Regions from separate parts of the Streptomyces sp. NPDC002623 genome, predicted to be linked through region 3. Evidence: riboswitches for the same ligand, from Rfam matches in the RefSeq annotation. Region 3 holds a riboswitch; each other region holds the start of a gene.
The links. A riboswitch is a leader RNA that binds a small molecule or an ion and turns the genes downstream of it on or off. The one in region 3 is predicted to bind cobalamin.
Positions count from the first base shown of each region.

Region 1: it holds a riboswitch for cobalamin, as region 3 does, so the genes downstream of both, metE (5-methyltetrahydropteroyltriglutamate--homocysteine S-methyltransferase) here and ACWD4O_RS03450 (ribonucleoside-diphosphate reductase subunit alpha) in region 3, are expected to answer to the same signal.
Region 2: it holds a riboswitch for cobalamin, as region 3 does, so the genes downstream of both, ACWD4O_RS29145 (ABC transporter substrate-binding protein) here and ACWD4O_RS03450 (ribonucleoside-diphosphate reductase subunit alpha) in region 3, are expected to answer to the same signal.
Region 4: it holds a riboswitch for cobalamin, as region 3 does, so the genes downstream of both, ACWD4O_RS38425 (CbtB domain-containing protein) here and ACWD4O_RS03450 (ribonucleoside-diphosphate reductase subunit alpha) in region 3, are expected to answer to the same signal.

Region 1 is NZ_JBSFWB010000056.1:24,051-28,766, forward strand. It holds gene ACWD4O_RS45375 (hypothetical protein) at 43-288, shown strand; gene metE (5-methyltetrahydropteroyltriglutamate--homocysteine S-methyltransferase) at 353-2,671, opposite strand; cobalamin riboswitch at 2,839-3,068, opposite strand; gene ACWD4O_RS45385 (hypothetical protein) at 3,291-3,887, opposite strand; gene ACWD4O_RS45390 (amidohydrolase family protein) at 4,135-4,716, opposite strand, start outside.
Region 2 is NZ_JBSFWB010000017.1:202,716-207,431, reverse strand. It holds gene ACWD4O_RS29155 (ABC transporter ATP-binding protein) at 1-120, opposite strand, end outside; gene ACWD4O_RS29150 (FecCD family ABC transporter permease) at 145-1,209, opposite strand; gene ACWD4O_RS29145 (ABC transporter substrate-binding protein) at 1,206-2,243, opposite strand; cobalamin riboswitch at 2,286-2,490, opposite strand; gene ACWD4O_RS29140 (citryl-CoA lyase) at 2,551-3,447, opposite strand; gene ACWD4O_RS29135 (CaiB/BaiF CoA transferase family protein) at 3,444-4,607, opposite strand.
Region 3 is NZ_JBSFWB010000002.1:167,447-172,162, reverse strand. It holds gene ACWD4O_RS03450 (ribonucleoside-diphosphate reductase subunit alpha) at 1-1,606, opposite strand, end outside; cobalamin riboswitch at 1,729-1,864, opposite strand; gene ACWD4O_RS03445 (GNAT family N-acetyltransferase) at 1,917-2,423, opposite strand; gene mctP (monocarboxylate uptake permease MctP) at 2,508-4,136, opposite strand; gene ACWD4O_RS03435 (DUF3311 domain-containing protein) at 4,133-4,399, opposite strand; gene ACWD4O_RS03430 (GntR family transcriptional regulator) at 4,511-4,716, opposite strand, start outside.
Region 4 is NZ_JBSFWB010000032.1:66,357-71,072, reverse strand. It holds gene ACWD4O_RS38445 (ATP-binding cassette domain-containing protein) at 1-489, shown strand, start outside; gene ACWD4O_RS38440 (DUF6479 family protein) at 518-883, opposite strand; gene ACWD4O_RS38435 (ferredoxin) at 1,040-1,414, shown strand; gene ACWD4O_RS38430 (histidine phosphatase family protein) at 1,474-2,037, opposite strand; cobalamin riboswitch at 2,309-2,465, shown strand; gene ACWD4O_RS38425 (CbtB domain-containing protein) at 2,502-2,723, shown strand; gene ACWD4O_RS38420 (CbtA family protein) at 2,749-3,510, shown strand; gene ACWD4O_RS38415 (acyl-CoA dehydrogenase family protein) at 3,658-4,716, shown strand, end outside.

The sequences.
Region 1 (4,716 bases), on a different contig from region 3:
GACCGCCCGCGAGAGGGCATTGCGGCAGGCCAGGACGGCGGGATGTCCGCTGCGGCCGCGGCGTACGACGGTGAAGACGCGGCGTGCGCGCTGCCCGCGGGGAAGCTGCCGCAGCGGGACGGTCGGGTGCTTGCCGCTCCAGACGAGGTCGGGCAGGAAGGCGGCGGGCTCCATCACCCAGGGGCGGTCCGCGAGCGCGCCCACGCGGCGACCGAGTACGTCGGCCTCGCCTCGCTGGACCGCCTGACCGACATCCTCACCCGCACGATCGCCGACTTCTGCTCCTGAGCCCTCGGCCGGACCCGAGTGGGGGCCGGGGCGCTCGTGGCGCCCCGGCTCTCGGGACGGTCGGTCAGGACGCGGTCAGCTCGCCGCGGACCGTGCGGGCGGCGGCGACGAGGTTCTCCAGCGAGGTGCGGGTCTCGGGCCAGGCGCGGGTCTTCAGGCCGCAGTCGGGGTTGACCCACAGCCGTTCGGCGGGGATGGCCTCGAGGCCGGTGCGCAGCAGTTCGGCCGCCTCCTGCACGCTCGGGACGCGCGGGGAGTGGATGTCGTAGACGCCGGGGCCGGCCTCGCGGGGGTAGCCGTGGGCGGCGAGTTCGCGGGCGACCTGCATGTGGGAACGGGCGGCCTCCAGGCTGATGACGTCGGCGTCGAGGTCGTCGATGGCCTGGACGACGTCGCCGAACTCGGCGTAGCACATATGGGTGTGGATCTGGGTGTCCGGACGGACGCCGCTCGTCGTCAGCCGGAACGCCTCCGTCGCCCACGCGAGGTAGGCGGGGTGGTCGGAGGCGCGCAGCGGCAGCGTCTCGCGCAGGGCGGGCTCGTCGACCTGGATGACCGAAGTGCCCGCCGTCTCAAGGTCGTTCACCTCGTCGCGCAGGGCGAGGGCGACCTGGCGGGCGGTGTCGCCGAGGGGCTGGTCGTCGCGGACGAAGGACCAGGCGAGCATGGTGACCGGGCCGGTGAGCATGCCCTTGACCGGGCGTGGGGTGAGGGACTGGGCGTAGGTCGTCCAGCGCACGGTCATCGGCTCGGGGCGGGAGACGTCGCCCGCCAGGATCGGCGGGCGGACGTAGCGGGTGCCGTAGGACTGCACCCAGCCGTGCTGGGTGGCGAGGTAGCCGGTGAGCTGCTCGGCGAAGTACTGGACCATGTCGTTGCGTTCGGCCTCGCCGTGCACCAGGACGTCCAGGCCGGTCTTCTCCTGGAAGGCGATCACCTCCTGGATCTCGGCCCTGATCCGCTCCTCGTAGCCGGCCGTGTCGATCCGGCCGGCCCGCAGGTCCGCGCGGGCGGTGCGCAGTTCGCCGGTCTGCGGGAAGGAGCCGATGGTGGTGGTCGGCAGGAGCGGCAGGCCGAGGTGGGTGCGCTGGGCCGCGGCCCGTTCGGCGTAGGGCTGGGAGCGGCGGGCGTCAGCATCGGTGACGGCCTCGGCGCGGGCCCGGACGGCAGGGTCGTGGGTGACGGGGGAGTTCACGCGGGAGGCCAGATCGGACCGGTTCGCGGTCAGTTCCGCCGAGATGGAACCGGTGCCGTGGGTCAGCCCCTTGGCGAGGGTGACGATCTCGGCGGTCTTCTGCTTCGCGAAGGCGAGCCAGCGCAGGATCTGCGGGTCGACGTCCCGTTCGGCGGCCGTGTCGAGGGGGACGTGCAGCAGGGAGCAGGAGGCGGCCACGTCGACCCGGTCGGCCAGGCCGAGCAGGGTGCCGAGCAGGGCGAGGGATTTCGACAGGTCGTTGATCCAGATGTTGCGGCCGTTGACGACACCGGCGATCAGACGCTTGCCGGGCAGCCCGCCCACGGCTGCCAGCGCGTCGAGGTTGGCTGCGGCGGTGTCGGTGAAGTCCAGGGCGAGCCCTTCGACGGGAGCCTTGGCCAGGACGGGCAGGGCCTCGCCCAGCCGGTCGAAGTAGGAGGCGATCAGCAGCTTGGGCCGGTCGGTGAGGGCCCCGAGGTCGCGGCAGGCGCGGGCGGCGGCGTTGAGCTCGGCCGGGGTGCGGTCCTGGACGAGGGCGGGCTCGTCGAGTTGCACCCATTCCGCGCCCGCCGCCCGCAGGTCGGCGAGGACCTCGGCGTACACCGGGAGCAGACGGTCCAGCAGGGTCAGCGGGTCGAAGTCCGCCGCCACGCCGGGGGCAGGCTTGGCCAGCAGCAGATAGGTGACCGGGCCGACCAGGACGGGACGGGCGGTGAGCCCGAGGGCAAGGGCTTCGCCCAGCTCGGCGACCTGCTTGGTGGAGTCGGTCGTGAAGACCGTGTCCGGGCCCAACTCGGGGACGAGGTAGTGGTAGTTGGTGTCGAACCACTTGGTCATCTCCAGCGGCGCGACGTCCTGGGTACCGCGCGCCATGGCGAAGTAGCCGTCCAGGGCGTCCGCATCGACGGCCGCCCGGTGGCGGTCGGGGATCGCGCCGACCATGACGGTGGTGTCCAGGACGTGGTCGTAGTACGAGAAGTCGCCGGTGGGCGCCTCGTGGATGCCGGCCTCGGCGATCTGCCGCCAGTTGTCGGCACGCAGTTCGGCGGCGGCGGTCCGGAGGGCGTCGGCGGTGACGCGGCCCTTCCAGTAGCCCTCGATGGCTTTCTTCAGTTCCCGGTTCGGGCCCTGGCGGGGGTAGCCGTACACGGTGGCCCGTGCTGCCGCGGCTGCGGGCTTGGTGGTCACGGAGATCTCCTTCGCGAGATGAATCCCTGAGATCCCGGGGACGGGACGCGAGCGCGAAGGGGTGACGAACCGGACGGAGACCGACTGCGCAAGGTACGGCGCGGTCGTCCGCCTGGTAGGTACGCCGACCCGCCCACGAGGTCACCGGGATGTCCGCACACGAGTGGTTCGGGTGCGGGCAGTTGGCAGGTCTTCGGACTCGCGGGCACGTCTGTGTCGTACGAAGTCGTACGAGACACCTACTGGCCGTCGCTTCCCAGGCCCTGCGTGGACCCAGTGCGTATGACGGCGGTCGTTCCCGCTCACCGCTGCGGGGCAGTCCCGGATTCCCACCGGGTTCCCTCTTGCGACGCATCCCGCCTGGCGGACGGGGCGAACCAGCTGCACCAGCCACCGTACGGCGACCGTCAGGGATGCGGCCCGTGGTGTCCGGCATTCGGATGGTGGCGTGGGCCACATGGCGGACGCGTGTGGAACGGATCGGGGGAGGGAAACGCGCCCCCGCGTCTCCCTCCGCCCGGGTTGCCCGGCCCTGGTCGTACGGCCGACAGCAGTGAAGAACCGGGGCGACTCGCGGGCCGGAGCGGGGGCCGGGGCCGGGGGCGCGGACGCGTCGGCGTCACGCCTCCTGCGGGCTCGCCGCCAGGCGGACGGCGGCGTCGACCCGCGTGTCCAGCACCGGCGACGCGTCGGGCCAGCCTACGTACCGCACGCACAGCTCCTGGCGACCCGTCTCCACCGACACCACGCCCGGCGGCAGATCCAGTCGGCGTATCTCCCGGCGGTGCAGTCGGGTCGGCGGCCGCTCCTCGGTGAGGCGGACCAGGATCGCCGTGTACCAGCTGTTTCCGCCCTCGAGGCCGTCGTCGACGATGGAGCAGGCGATGCCCACCTCGACGCCGTCCCGGTGCACCACGGCCAGCACTTCGCCGCGGAAGAGCGGGCTCGCGGGGAGCTTCCACTGCTCCCCGTCGGTGGTGAGCGCGGCCAAGTCTGTTTCGCAACGCCCTCCGTTGCGGCCCGCCCAGGCGGTCAGCATCGCGCGGCTGCGCGCCTGCCGCTCCGCGTCACGCCGTACCTCGGCCAATGTCATGGCGGAGATCGCGACCCCGAGCACGACCGTGAAAGCCACCACGAGCAGGATCACCTGCCACGGGAATCCCCAGATGAGCCCGCCGACGAGGAGGAGCGCCGACCCGCCTCCTGCGATGGCCACACCCATGATGAGAGCTTCCCGCTCATCGTCCAAAAGGGGCATGTACCTCAGTAGACCACCGCTTGCCGCCAATTGCCCCACCCGGTCAGTAAAGTGGCCGTGACTCAGAGGTAGTTGACGAGTCGTCAGCTCGCGGAATCCGGAGAGACCGGCGGATCCTCGGCAACTCCGCCCGCCGCCGGTGGCGACGGCCGTCTGGGCATCGGCTGTCTCCGGGGGCATCGGGTGCGCGGCGGCGGTCGGGCTCTCAGTGGGTTCCGGGCTGGATGAGCTTGTAGAAGAGGCGGGCGCCGGCCCGTCGGGCGGACTGGCGCAGCCGCACGGGGAGCGGCCGGGCCGGCGCCGGCCCGGCCGGCTTCGTGGCCAGGCGGGGGAAGAGAGCTTCGGCGTTGGTGCGGTTGACGGCTGTCAGCGTGTGGGGGTCCACGCCGCTGTCCAGTCCGTTGGCGAAGTACTGGGAGGCAGGGGTGGGGGCGAAGGGCCAGTCGCTGCCGAACAGGACGTGTCCGGGGCGGGTGAAGGCGAGCAGGGTGGGCAGGGCGGCGGGGCTGGCGGAGAGAGCGGTGTCGTAGTAGAAGTCGCGCAGGTCGTCCAGGGTGTCGAGGGGGCTGCGTCCGGTGTCGGCGGCGATGGCGACGGCCATGCGGTGCGAGGCGTAAGGGACGAAGCCGCCGGCGTGGCTGAGGACGAAGCGGATGTTCGGGTGGCGGCGCGGGATGCCGTTGCGGACCAGGAGGTAGGCGGCGCGGGTGGTGTCGAGGAGGAAGTCGGCGGCGAACGGGGGGATTCCGTCGACGGCGGGTGCGGGGAGTTCGGCGGGGTGGACGAA
Region 2 (4,716 bases), on a different contig from region 3:
GGAGCCGGGCCGGGGGGCGAGGCTGACGCCGTCGAGGATCAGCCGTCCGTCGGCGGAGCGGCTCACCCGGTCGGCGGCGAGGGTGGGCGACGCGTCCACCCCGTCGTGCGTCTCGCTCACCGAGTCCACCTCATCGCGTCCACCTCATCGGGTCCCCCTCGTGCGGTACAGGACCAGGACGAACGCCGGGACGCCGACGAGCGACGTCACCACGCCCACCGGCACCTCCTGCGGGTCGAGGACGGTACGGGCCAGGGTGTCGGCCCACACGAGGAACACCGCCCCGGCGAGCGCACTCACCGGCAGCAGCCGGGCATGTCCGGGTCCGACCAGGGCGCGGGCCGCGTGCGGCAGGACCAGGCCGACGAAGCCGATCGCGCCCGCCGCGCTCACCAGCACGGCCGTCAACAGGGCGGTCACGCACAGCAGCACCAGCCGGGTCCGGACCACCGCGACCCCGAGCGTGGCCGCCGCGTCCTGGCCGAAGGCGAAGGCGTCCAGGGTGCGCGCGTACCCGAGGCACACCGTCAGGGCGAGCACCAGCACGGCCAGGCAGAGCCACACCTCGGTCCAGCCGGCCCCGCTGAGCGACCCGAGCAGCCAGAACAGCACGCCCCGGGTGGTCTCCGCGTCGGCCGCCGTCAGCACGACGAACGAGGTCACGGCCGAGAACAACTGCATCGCGGCCACACCGGACAGCACCACCCGGTCCGTCGTCCCGCCGAGCGTGTGACTGAGCAGCAGCACCAGCGCGAACGAGCCGAGCGCGCCCGCGAACGCGCCCCCCGACACGGACACGACGCTCCCGCCGACCCCGAGGACGACCACGACGACGGCCCCGGTCGACGCGCCGGAGGACACCCCCAGGACGAAGGGGTCGGCCAGCGGGTTGCGCAGCAGCGACTGCAGCACCGCCCCGCACACGGCGAGCCCGGCGCCGCACACCGCGGCGAGCAGGGTGCGCGGCAGCCGCAGGTTCCAGACGATGCCGTCCCGGATGGGGGACAGGTCCGAGACGCCCCAGCCCAGGTGGGAGGCGACCGTGGACCAGACGTCGCCGACGCCGATGTCCGCCGGCCCGATGGTGATGGCCACGGCGACGGAAACGGCCAGCACCGCGAGTCCGGCGACCGGGCCGGCCAGGCCCCGCAGCGCCCCGGCGGCTGCCCGCAGCCGTCGGACCCCGGGCGACCGCAGGGCGGTGGTCATCCGGCGAGCCCGTACGCGCGCAGCGCCGCGGCGACCTTCTCCACGCCCTCGACGGTGCGGATCGTGGGGTTCATGGCCTGCCCGCTGAGCAGCACGTAACGCTTCTTCCGCACCGCGTCCATGTTCTTGGTCGCCGGGTTGGACTCCAGGAACGCGATCTTCCGCGCGGCGGTCTCGGCCGTCTGCGACTTACGGGTGAGGTCGCCGATGACGAGCACGTCGGGGTTGCGGTCGGCGACCGTCTCCCAGTTCACCTGCGGCCATTCCTGCGTGCTGTCGTCGAAGACGTTCTTCGCGCCGAGCGCGTTCGTGACGATGCCCGGCGCACCGCAACAGCCCGCCAGATAGGGGGACTCCTGGTTCGCGAACCAGTACAGGACGGTGGCGTCCGCGGCGTCGATCCCGGACGTGGCCTCGGCCACCCGGCCCTCGAGCTGGGTGACCAGCTTCTCGCCGCGCTCCGCCACCCCGAAGATCCGCGCCAGTTCGCGCACTTCGCGGTACACGGTGTCCATGGCCAGCGGCTCGGTCCGCGAGCCGTCGCCGCCGCCGCTGTTGTCCTTGCCCTCGCAGTCGGCGGGCGAGAGGTACGTCGGCACCCCCAGCTCCTCGAACTTGTCGCGGGGGGCCACTCCGCCCTTGCTCAGCGTGGAGGCGAAGGAGGAGGCGACGAAGTCCGGCTCGGCGTCCAGCACCTTCTCGAACGACGGCTGGTTGTCGGCGAGCCGCGGCACCTTAGCGTCGGCCTTCTCGAGCCCCTTCATGACCGGGTCGGTCCAGGTGGCGGTGCCCACCATGCGGTCGGCCAGGCCCAGCGAGAACATGATCTCGGTGGTGCCCTGGTTCAGTGAGACGGCCCGCTCTGGAGGGGCCCCGACGGTCACCTTCTGCCCGCAGTTGTCCAGCGTGACGGCCTTCGCCGACGCGCCGGCGCCCGAAGCCCCCTCGGACGACGAGCCCGGACCACAGGCGGACAGCAGCAATGCCCCGGACAGGAGCAGGACGGAACAGCGGGCGGGACGTGACAGATGCACGAAGCGGCTTCCTAGGCGTCGAGGCCCATGCGCGGGGCCCGTTCGGACGGTCGGCTGCCAGCAGGTCTTCGGACTCGGGATCACCCCGGCGGGGCACCTTCCCAGACCCGGCCATGGCCGTCGTCCAGTGGTTGCCGCCCCGCCCGTCACCCTCACCGCTGCGCGTCAGTTCCGGACTCCCACCGGATTCCCTGACCCGTGCACGCGAACTACCGCGTATACGAATACGACTGGCGTTCGAAAATTACCATGGCATTGCCTGCTCGCCCCACGTACCCCCGATGCCCCCGATGCCCTCCGGTCGGTCCTACGGCGCTTCGTCAGGGACGTAGTGGGCGTTGCGGTCGACCGAGCGGTAGATGTCCGGGGCGATGGGCCGGCGCAGTTCCTCGGCGAGATGCCCGAGGAGTCCGGCCGCCCGGGCGAGCAGCGCGAAGCCGCGCAGCAGCTCGACGGGGAGCCCGAGATCGGCGAGCGCCGCTCCGCACACTCCGGCGCCGTTGAGGGGCAGCGCGCGGCCGAGGACGTCCGGCGCCGTCCGCCCGACGGCCTCGAACAGGGCGAGGTGAGGGCCGTAGACCCCTTCCTCATGCGCGATACGGACGATCACCGGTGTCCGTGGGTCGCCCTCCTTGTGCACCGGGTGGCCGAGGCCGGGCACGAGCTGTCTCGCCGCCTTGCGTTCCGTCAGCGCTTCTCGTGCCAGCGCATCCCAGTCCGCGTCGGTGGTGGGAAGGGGCACGCCCGCCGCGCCCGCTGAGCCCGCCGCGCTCGCCGCGCTCGCCTCCGCGAGCACCTCGGCGAGGAAGCGGCCGGTGTCCTCGGTGACGCCCAGAAAGCGGGAGCCGCCGCCGAGCAGCCCGGCGGCGAGGGCCCCTTGCACGGACTCCGGCGCGGAGTACAGGGTCATGCGTGCGGCGATCGCGGTGGGCGTGAAGCCGTGGTCGGCCAGCGCGACCAGCACCGTCTCGAAGAGCCGCACCTCGCCCGCGGTGGGGCGGCGTCGGGCGGCCAGCCAGAACGCGAGTTCGCCGAAGCCGACCTGGCCCATCAGGTCTTCCGCCAGGTTCTGCCCGAGGAGGCTGATGGTGGCGGCGTCCGAGGTCCCGAGACCGGTCGGATACCGGGGCTGGGGCTGGGGCTGGGATTGTGATTGGGGCTGGGGCTGGGGCTGGGGCTGAGGTTGGGGCTGTCCGGCGGTCATCGATCCGCTTCCTTGTCCGTCGCGAGCCAGGCCCGTAGCTCATCGCCGTGCTGGTCGAGGGCGGGCGGCGGAAGGTCGTGCCGGGGCGGGGTGCCGCTGAAGGTGATCGGGTTGCGGATCATCGGCACGGAGTCCGGCCCGCTGCCCAGGGCGACCACCGGGTCGAGCCCCAGGTCCGCCGCGAGCGCGACGCCTGCGTCCACGTGGTTGATCGGTCCGCAGGGCACACCCGCCGCGGACAGTCTTCTGAACCACTCGTCCGCCGGGCGCTGTTCGAGCTTGGCGACCAGGAGCGGACGCAGTTGCTCGCGGTTGCGGGTCCGGGCCTCGTTGCCGGCGAACCGAGGGTCCTCGACCAGCTCGTCCAGGCCCAGTTCGACGCAGAGCCTGCGGAACTGGCCGTCGTTGCCCGCGATGACGATGAGGTCCTTGTCGGCCGTGGGCAGCGGTTCGTAGGGAAACAGGCTGGGATGCGCGTTGCCCATCCGGTGCGGGACGACACCGCCGGCCACCTGGGCCGAGGTGTGGTTCACCAGGCCCGACAGCGCGGAGGAGAGGAGGTTGACCTCGACGTGCTGTCCGGCCCCGGTCGCGTTGCGGTGGTTGAGCGCGGCCAGGATCCCGATGGCGGCGTGCATGCCGGTCATCACGTCGAACACCGAGATCCCCGCCCGGTACGGCGGACCGTCCGCGTCCCCGGTCAGGCTCATGAGTCCGGACGCCGCCTGGACCAGCAGGTCGTAGCCGGGCAGCGCGGCCCCGCCGGCCGTGCCGAACCCGCTGATCGAGGTGTAGATCAGCCCGGGGTTGTCCGTGCGGACCGTCTCGTAGTCCAGACCGAACCGGGCCAGACCGCCCGGCTTGAAGTTCTCGATCATGATGTCCGCGCGCGAGACCAGTTCCTGGGCCAGCCGCAGATCCTCGGTGTTCTTGAGGTCCAGGGCGAGGGAGCGCTTGTTGCGGTTGACGCCGAGGTAGTAGGTCGACACCCCGTCCCGGACCGGCGGCATCCAGGTGCGGGTGTCGTCGCCGGACGGCGATTCCACCTTGATCACCTCGGCCCCCAGGTCCCCGAGCAGCATGGTGGCGTACGGCCCGGCCAGGATGCGGGAGAAGTCGGCGATCAGCAGCCCGTCGAGGGCGCCGGCTGTGACGGTCATCGAACGACACCTTTCACCGTGTCCGGCAGGCGGACCAATGTCCGCCAGTGTGGTTCCTCGGTCCGTCCACTGTCAATCATGAGAGGTGTGGGCGCGAGAAGCGGCGATA
Region 3 (4,716 bases):
GGGCCTTGGCCTCGGCGGAGTCGAACGGCAGCCGCAGCTTGAAGAAGACGTCCTGCAGGCCCATCGCGCCGAGACCGACCGGCCGCCAGCGGGCGTTGGAGCGGCCCGCCTGCTCGGTCGGGTAGAAGTTGATGTCGACGACCCGGTCGAGGAAGGTGACGGCGGTGCGGACGGCCGCGTCCAGCCGCTCCCAGTCGATGCCGTCGCCGTCCTCGGCCGCCGGGTCGACGAACGCGCCGAGGTTCACCGAACCCAGGTTGCACACGGCCGTCTCGCCGTCGTCCGTGACCTCCAGGATCTCCGTGCAGAGGTTGGAGGAGTGCACGACGTGACCCGGCTCGGCCGTCTGGTTGGCGGTGCGGTTGGCGGCGTCCTTGAAGGTCATCCAGCCGTTGCCGGTCTGCGCGAGGGTGCGCATCATGCGGCCGTACAGGTCACGGGCCGGGATGGTCTTCTTCGCGAGCCCGTCCCGCTCGGCCTTGCGGTACGCGGCCTCGAACTCCGCGCCCCACAGGTCGACCAGCTCGGGCACGTCCGAGGGCGAGAACAGCGACCACTGCTCGTCCGCGTTCACGCGCCGCATGAACTCGTCCGGGATCCAGTGCGCGAGGTTCAGGTTGTGCGTACGGCGGGCGTCCTCGCCGGTGTTGTCCCGCAGCTCCAGGAACTCCTCGATGTCGGAGTGCCAGGTCTCCAGGTAGACCGCGGCCGCGCCCTTGCGCCGGCCGCCCTGGTTCACGGCGGCGACCGAGGCGTCCAGGGTCTTCAGGAACGGCACGATGCCGTTGGAGTGCCCGTTGGTGCCGCGGATCAGCGAACCGCGGCTGCGGATCCGGGAGTACGACAGCCCGATGCCGCCGGCGTGCTTCGAGAGACGGGCGACCTGGTGGTAGCGGTCGTAGATGGAGTCCAGCTCGTCCAGCGGGGAGTCGAGGAGGTAGCAGGACGACATCTGGGGGTGCCGGGTGCCGGAGTTGAAGAGCGTGGGGGAGGACGGCAGGTAGTCCAGGCGGCTCATCAGCCCGTACAGCGCGGCGACCTCGTCCAGCGCACGCGTGCTGTCGTCCTCGGCCAGGCCGGCGGCGACGCGCAGCAGGAAGTGCTGGGGCGTCTCGACGACCTTGCGGGTGATCGGGTGCCGCAGCAGATAGCGGCTGTGCAGAGTGCGCAGCCCGAAGTAGCCGAAGCGGTCGTCGGCGGTCGTGTCGATCAGCGCGTCGAGACGGGCCGCGTGGACGCGCACGAACTCGGCGGTGCGGTCCGCGATCAGACCCTCGCGGTGGCCGACGGCGACCGAGGCGGTGAACGACGTGACCCCCTGGGAGGCGGCCTCCGCGGCGATGCTGATGGTCAGCAGCCGGGCGGCCAGCTTCGAGTAGGCGGGGTCCTCGGAGATCAGACCGGCGGCCGCCTCCGTCGCCAGCTCGCGCAGCTCCGCCTCGTCGGCCCGCGAGGACCGGCCGCGCAGGGCGGCGGCGGCGACCCGGCCGGGGGCGGCGTCGGGAAGGTCGGCGGTCAGCTCGGTCAGGGTCCGCAGCAACGCGTTCCCGGGACCGTCGGTCTCCAGCTCGAAGACTGAAACCGGGTCGGCTGGCGCGATGGTCACGTGAGGCTCTCCCTCGCTCGGCAGGGGGCCTGGCGGAGGGCAGGGCAGCACACGAGCGCACGGGGCGTCGCGTCCACCGGCCCACTCCGCGAGGCCCGGACGTCAGGGCACCCGGACCGGGACGGCCGGGCGCGCTGTCGGCAGGACCTCGGACTGAACAGGCGTGCACATATGGGTGGACATGCACGCGTGTACACCGTTGCGGGACAGTTCCGGATTCGCACCGGATTCCCCTGCGGCGACAGCGAGCATGAGCATACATCTTGTGCCCGGCTGTCGTGTCACCCCCAGATGTTGTGTCGCGCTGGTTTCAGAGCGTCAACTTGTAGGCGAGGAGAGTGATGTCGTCCAGGTGCGGCAGGGGATTCCAGTCCCGCTCTGGTGTGCGGACGAAACCGAGACGTTCGTAGATGCGGTGGGCGGCCGCCATGGTGCGCTGGGTCGACAGGACGACGGCCGTGCAGCCCTCCGCGGCCCGCGCCCGGTTGAGGCAGGCCCGCACGAGGGCCTCGCCCGCGCCGCGGCCGCGCGCCTCGCGCGCGACCGCCAGCATCCGTATCTCGGCCTCGCCGGGGCGCGCGATGTCGGCCATCGCACCCCCCGAGGGGACGAAGGTCACTCCGCCGAGGACCGCGTCGCCCTCCACGGCGACCAGCACCTCGGCGGCGGCCGTACGTTTCGCGACGTCCCTCAGCTCGTGGAGGTACTCGTCGCTCTCGCCGAAGTCGAGCAGCCCGTCGTCCAGGTAGGCGCGGGCCGTGAGTTCGCCGAGGGCGTCGTGCTCGGTGGGTCGTACTGCCCGGATGTGGATGTCCATGCCAGGCAGTGTGCGACACGCACAGGGCGGAGGGCCGCCGGATGTCTCCGACGGCCCTCCGCGTGCTTCGCCCGGTTCCTCGGGTCAGTGACCGGCGTTCGCCGTCGCCGGGGGCAGTTCCTTCTGGACGCCCGGGTCGCCGGCGTCCGCCGTGTAGTCCTCCGGCTTGGTCTCGTCGATGCCTTCCGGAGCCTTGAGCGCCTTCAGGGCGAAGGTCAGGACCACCGTGACGGCGACGTTCAGGACGAACGCCGTCAGGCCGATGTAGCCGATCTCGCCGAGGCCCGGGATCTCCTTCGACGAGCCGCCGAAGTGCTTCTGGGTCGGGGAGGCGACGCCGTACGCGGCGACCGTGCCGTAGAGCATGCCGACCGCCCAGCCGGCGAGCAGGGCCCAGCGGTGGAACCAGCGGGTGAAGAGGCCGCCGACCAGGGCCGGGAAGGTCTGCAGGATCCAGATGCCGCCCAGCAGCTGGAAGTTGATGGCGACGGTCTTGTCCATGGTGAGGACGAAGACCAGGGCCCCCACCTTCACCAGGAGCGAGACCAGCTTGGAGACCCTGGTCTCCTGCGCGGGCGTCGCGTCCGGCTTGATGAAGTCCTTGTAGATGTTGCGCGTGAAGAGATTCGCGGCCGCGATCGACATGATGGCCGCCGGCACGAGCGCGCCGATGCCGATCGCCGCGAACGCCACGCCCGCGAACCAGGCCGGGAACATGTCCTCGAACAGCTGCGGGATGGCCAGCTGCCCGTTGGTGACCTTGACCCCGGCGGCGATCGCCATGAAGCCGAGCAGCGCGAGCAGGCCCAGCATCAGGGAGTACAGCGGCAGGATCGTGGTGTTGCGGCGGATCACCTCACGGCTGCGGGAGGAGAGCGTCGCCGTGATCGAGTGGGGGTACATGAACAGCGCGAGCGCCGAGCCCAACGCCAGCGTCGCGTAGGTCCACTGACCGGGTTCGCCCGGCGCCAGCGCGCCGCGCGGCTTGCCCGTCGCCGGGTTGGTCTGGCTGAACGCCTCGCCCGCCTTGGCGAAGATGTCGTCGAAGCCGCCGAGCTTGATCGGGATGTAGATGATCGCCACCGCGATGACGATGTAGATCAGCGTGTCCTTCACGAACGCGATCAGCGCGGGGGCCCGTAGGCCCGAGGAGTAGGTGTAGGCGGCCAGCACGCCGAACGCGATCAGCAGCGGCAGGTCCTTCACGAACCAGTTGGTGTCCTCGCCGCCGCCGACGCCCATCACGTCGAGCACCGCCTGGATGCCCACGAGCTGCAGCGCGATGTATGGCATCGTTGCCAGGATGCCGGTGACGGCGACCGCCAGCGACAGGCCCTTCGAGCCCCAGCGGCCGCGCACGAAGTCGGAGGTCGTCACATAGCCGTGCTTGTGGGAGACCGACCACAGGCGGGGCAGGAACGTGAAGATCAGCGGGTAGACGAGGATCGTGTAGGGCACCGCGAAGAAGCCGGCCGCGCCCGCCGCGTAGATCGCCGCCGGGACGGCGACGAAGGTGTACGCGGTGTAGAGGTCGCCGCCGAGCAGGAACCAGGTGACCCAGGTGCCGAACGACCGGCCGCCCAGGCCCCATTCGTCGAGGCTGTTCTCGTTCTCGGCCTTGCGCCAGCGCGCGGCCAGGAAGCCCATGGCCGTGACGGCCAGGAAGAAGAAGATGAAGACGGCGAGTGCCACGCCGTTCACGCCGTCGTTCATTCCGCCGCACCCCCGCTCCGGGTCCTACGGCCGCGCTGGTCGATCTGCCACAGCTTGTACGCGGTCACCGTGAGCGCGGTGGACAGCAGCACCCACAGCATCTGGTACCAGTAGAAGAAGGGGATCCCGATGAACGCCGGATCGACCTTCGCGTACGAACCCACCCACAGCATCGCCACGAACGGCGCGAACAGACACAGGGCGATGACGACGCGCACAGGCGTCACCACCGGCTCCTTCGGCACTTCCGGGGCATCTGACATCGGCGGCTCCATCCCCTCGCTGATCGCCTTGATCACCGTTGTAATGCGCAGGCAATGTAAGGGACGAATAAGCGCAGCGGAAGACCGCCTCCGTATACGACTACAAGATCCTCACTCGGTGGGCCGCTTCAGGCGTGCGACGAACTTGTACCGGTCGCCCCGGTACACCGACCGGACCCACTCCACCGGCCGGCCCTCCTTGTCCAGCGAGTGGCGGGAGAGCATCAGCATCGGCAGACCCACGTCGGTGCCGAGCAGGCCGGCCTCGCGCGGGGTGGCCAGGGAGGTCTCGATGGTCTCCTCGGCCTCGGCGAGAT
Region 4 (4,716 bases), on a different contig from region 3:
GGCCGGGACATCAGCGAGGTGCTGGCGATGTCGGTGAGCGAGGCCGAGGAGTTCTTCGCCGCCGGCGAGGCCGCCACCCCGGCCGCGCACCGCGTCCTCGACCGGCTCGCCGACGTCGGGCTCGGCTACCTGACCCTCGGCCAGCCGCTCACCACCCTGTCCGGCGGCGAGCGGCAGCGGCTCAAGCTGGCCGTCCACATGGGCGACAAGGGCGGCGTCTACGTCCTCGACGAGCCGACCGCCGGTCTCCATCTCGCCGACGTCGAACAACTGCTCGGCCTGCTGGACCGGCTCGTCGACTCCGGCAAGTCCGTCATCGTCGTCGAGCACCACCAGGCCGTCATGGCGCACGCCGACTGGATCATCGACCTCGGCCCCGGCGCCGGCCACGACGGCGGAAAGATAGTCTTCGAGGGCACGCCTGCCGACCTCGTCGCCGCCCGTCCCACCCTCACCGGGGAGCACCTGGCGGCCTACGTCGGCGCCTGACCGGCGCGGGCGAGGGGGAGCCCGGTGATCAGTGGGCTCCCAGGCCGCCGCCGCCGAACGAGCCGCTGCTGCCGCGGCTCCAGCGCGGGCGTTTCTGGTCCGTGCTCGCCCGGGTCTGCATGTTGCTCAGTTCGTACGGGGTGAGGGGGCGGCCCCCCTTCGGGGTCCGAGGAACCTCGTCGGGCTCGCGGTTCTCGCGGATCTCACGCACCGCGCCGCCCGGCGGCAGCTGCGGTTGCTCCTCGGGGCGCGGCCGGTCCGGCTCACGCGACTTGACACGCGCGCCCAGCCAGAAGCCGCCGGCCAGCACGGCCAGCACGGCCATGCCGACGACGAACATCACGAGACTGAGCAGGCCGCTCGCGGCGGCCAGCTGCATGCTTGCGGTAGTCATATCAGCCGAATACCCCCGTAACGGGTCATGAACCCGCCATTCCGGGACCAGTCCGGAGACGTGACTCCCCGTCGACGGAACCTCACGCATGGCGTCCGGCAGACGTCGCTGCTGCCGGGCGGGTTTGGCGCCGCTCCTACCGGCTACCCGCCGGGGGTGACTTCGACGACATCCCAACAGGAACTCTTCCGATTCCTGGAGGACCGCTTCGCCTGCGCGCAGGCGTGCACCGAATGTGCGCGAACCTGTGCGCTGCGGGCGAGCCTCGTGGACCCGGAGGGGACCGAACGAGACGAACTCGTGCGACGCAAGGGCATCATGTGCGCGGAGGTGTGCGACGCGACCTGCCGGGTGCTGTCCGAGGACAACCGGATGGACGAGGCCGGCATCCGCGCCCAGCTGGAGTGGTGCCGGACCGTCTGCCTGGAGTGCGCCCATGTCTTCGACAAGCATCCGGGAGCCGAGGAGGGCGCGGCCGCCTGCCGCGCCTGCGCCGCGACCTGCACGGACTTTCTCGCCACGCTGGGCTGAGACCGCGCGCAGGCGCCCTCGCGGCGGACACCTCGCAGGGGCGACTCACGGCGGACGTCTCAGAGCGGGCTGCCCATCCGTACGTTCCAGCGCCCCGACCGGCCGCTGAGCTCCACGGCCGTCAGCGGCGGCACGTCAGTGCGCCAGAACGCCGACTCCGGCGCTCCCAGCGCCCGTACCACCGCGGCCCGGACGACCTCGGGCTCGGCGACGGCCACGGTCCGCCCCGGCTGCAGCGCGGCCGTGTCGAGCCAGGCGGCCACCCGTTCGCACACCGCCCGCACCGACTCCCCGCCGTGCGGCGCGGCCGTGGGGTCCGTGAGCCACGCGGCCAGCGCGTCCGGCTCCCGAGCCCCCACGTCCGCCAGCGCCTCGCCCCGCCAGCGGCCCGCGTCCAGCGCCGCCAGCCCGGGCGCGTCCACCGCGTCGAGGCCCAGTGCGACGGCCGTCTCGCGGCAGCGCACGGTGGGCGACGTCCAGACGCGCTCGGCCGTCGGCAGCGTCCCGGCGGCCGCCCGGGCCCGCCGCCGCCCGACGTCGTCGAGCGGACCGCCGTCGTCGAACCGCGCCTCGCGCAGGGCGGCGGTGAGCGCGGGGGAGACCAGGACCAGCCTGCTCGTCATGCGACGCCTTTCTCTCGTGTCCCGTGCGGCATCCGGCACATGACCGGGACGGGCGCCGGCCGTGTCGGAACCCGGGCGGGCAGCCGCGGGTCCGTCGTGGCCCGGTGGGCGGCGCGGGCCGACAACACGCCCTCGACCCGCCGGTGTTCGGCGGCCTCCGGCCCCGCGCGACCGGGCCGCGCCCGCAGTTCCGCACCCGTCATCGGAGGTCATCCTGCCGGACGGGCCGGCGGTCCCGCTCCCGTACCCCGTCCGTGCGCCCTTGGCCGGATCTGCACTTTCGCGGTACGGTCCTCGACGAAATCGACATCGACGACGGACAAGCGGAAGCCGGTGGAAGCCCGGCACGGTCGCGCCACTGTGTGCCGGGCCCCCATCTCAGGTGCGGGCCGGGTGAGTCAGACCCGCACCGTCGTCCTGTGCACCACCGAGCCGGGACGCGAGTTCCCCCAGGAGGTCCTGCCATGGCGCAGTCCGCCGTCCAGCCGAGCGCTACCCCTACCGCCCTCCCCGAGAAGCTGCCGATCGGGGCGATCGTCCCGTGGGCGGTCTTCTTCGGCATCCTGATGTTGGTCCTGCTGTACTTCGTCGGCGCCGAACAGGGCGCCACGTCCGTGGTGTCCGGCGAGGGCGTCCACGAGTGGGTGCACGACGCCCGCCACCTGCTCGGCTTCCCCTGCCACTGACAGCGAAGAGGAAGCGTATCCGCTCATGAACTCCGCAACTGTCAGAAACCTCCTGGTCCGTGGCATGCTCGCGGGACTTGCCGCGGGCCTGGTGGCCCTCTTCGTCGCCTACTTCCTGGGCGAACCGCGCGTCGACGAGGCGATCGCCTTCGAGGAGACGCACGCCCACGAGCACGGCGGCGAGGAACTCGTCAGCCGCACCCTGCAGTCCACCGCGGGCCTGTCCACCGGCGTCCTCGTCTACGGGGTCGCCTTCGGCGGCATCGCGGCCCTCGCGTACTGCTTCGCGCTCGGCCGCATCGGCCGCTTCGGGCCGCGCGCGAGCGCGCTGCTCCTGGCGGGCGCCGGGCTGGTCTCGGTGTATGTCGTCCCGTTCCTGAAGTACCCCGCCAACCCGCCGGCCGTCGGGGATCCCGACACGCTGAACCAGCGCACCACGCTGTACTTCCTGATGGTCGTGCTCAGTGTGCTGCTGGCGGTCGGCGCCGTCGTCCTGGGCAGGCGTCTCGCGCCGCGCCTGGGCAACTGGAACGCCACGCTGGCGGCGGGCGGGTTCTTCGTCCTCGTCGTGGGCCTGGCGTACGCCTTCCTGCCGTCGTTCAACGAGGCTCCGGCGGACTTCCCTGCGACTCTGCTGTGGCAGTACCGGCTCGCCGCCCTCGCCGTGCAGGCGGCCCTGTGGACCGCCTTCGGGCTGGTCTTCGGGGTGCTCGCGGAGCGCCTGCTGGCTCCCGAGGCCGCCAGGAAGCCGGCGGTGACGGCCCAGCCGACTCCGGTACCTCACTGATCGCCGCACGGTCGAAGGGCCCCGGGAGCGCTTCTGCTCCGGGGCCCTTCTGGCGTTGCGCTCCCCATTCCCAATTTCTGGAACACGTTCTACCGTGTGCGCCGTCAGGACCGTCCGGACACCGGCCTTGGGAAGCCAGGAGGCGCCGTGCACCTCGACCACACGCCCGAGCAGCTGCGGCTGCGCACCGAACTGCGCGCCTACTTCGCCGAGTTGGTGCCGGCCAACGCCTACGCCCGGCACATCGACCCGGTCGCCGCGAAACGCTTCTACCGCAAGACCATCCGCCAGTTGGGCGCGGACGGCTGGCTCGGCGTCGGCTGGCCGAAGGAGTACGGCGGCCGGGGCCTCACGCCCATCGAGCAGTTCGTCTTCTTCGACGAGGCCGCCCAGGCCGGCGTGCCGCTGCCGCTGATGGCGCTCAACACCGTGGGCCCGACGATCATGCGGTACGGCACGGACGAGCAGAAGGCCGACTTCCTGCCGAAGATCCTCGCCGGTGAGATCGACTTCGCCATCGGCTACAGCGAGCCCGACGCCGGCACCGACCTCGCCGCCCTCAAGACCCGTGCGGTACGCGAAGGCGACGAGTACGTGGTCAACGGGCAGAAGATCTGGACGACCAACGGCGACACCGCGGACTGGGTCTGGCTCGCCGTGCGCACCGACCCCGAGGCCCCGCCGCACAAGGGCATCACCATGCTCCTGGTGCCGACCGCCGACCCCGGCTACTCCTGCACGGTCATCCGCACCCTCGCCTCGCACGACACCACCGCCAGCTACTACGAGAACGTCCGGGTCCCGGTCTCCCGGCGGGTCGGTCCCGAGAACCAGGGCTGGCGGCTGATCACCAACCAGCTCAACCACGAGCGCGTGACCCTCGCCGCGCACGGCACGATGGCCATCCGCGCCCTGCACGACGTGCAGCGCTGGGCGACGGAGACCAAGCTCGCCGACGGCCGCCGGGTCGTCGACCTGCCCTGGGTGCGCCGCCGGCTGGCCCGGACCCATGTGAAGCTCGACGCGCTCAAGCTGCTGAACTGGCAGATGGTCGGCGCCCTCCAGAACGGCACCCTCACGCCCCAGGACGCCTCCGCCGTCAAGGTCTACGGCTCCGAGGCCCGCCGGGACGCCTACGCCTGGCTGATGGAGATCGTCGCGGCCCCCGGCGCACTCCAGGAGGGCTCCGCGGGCGCCGTGCTGCAC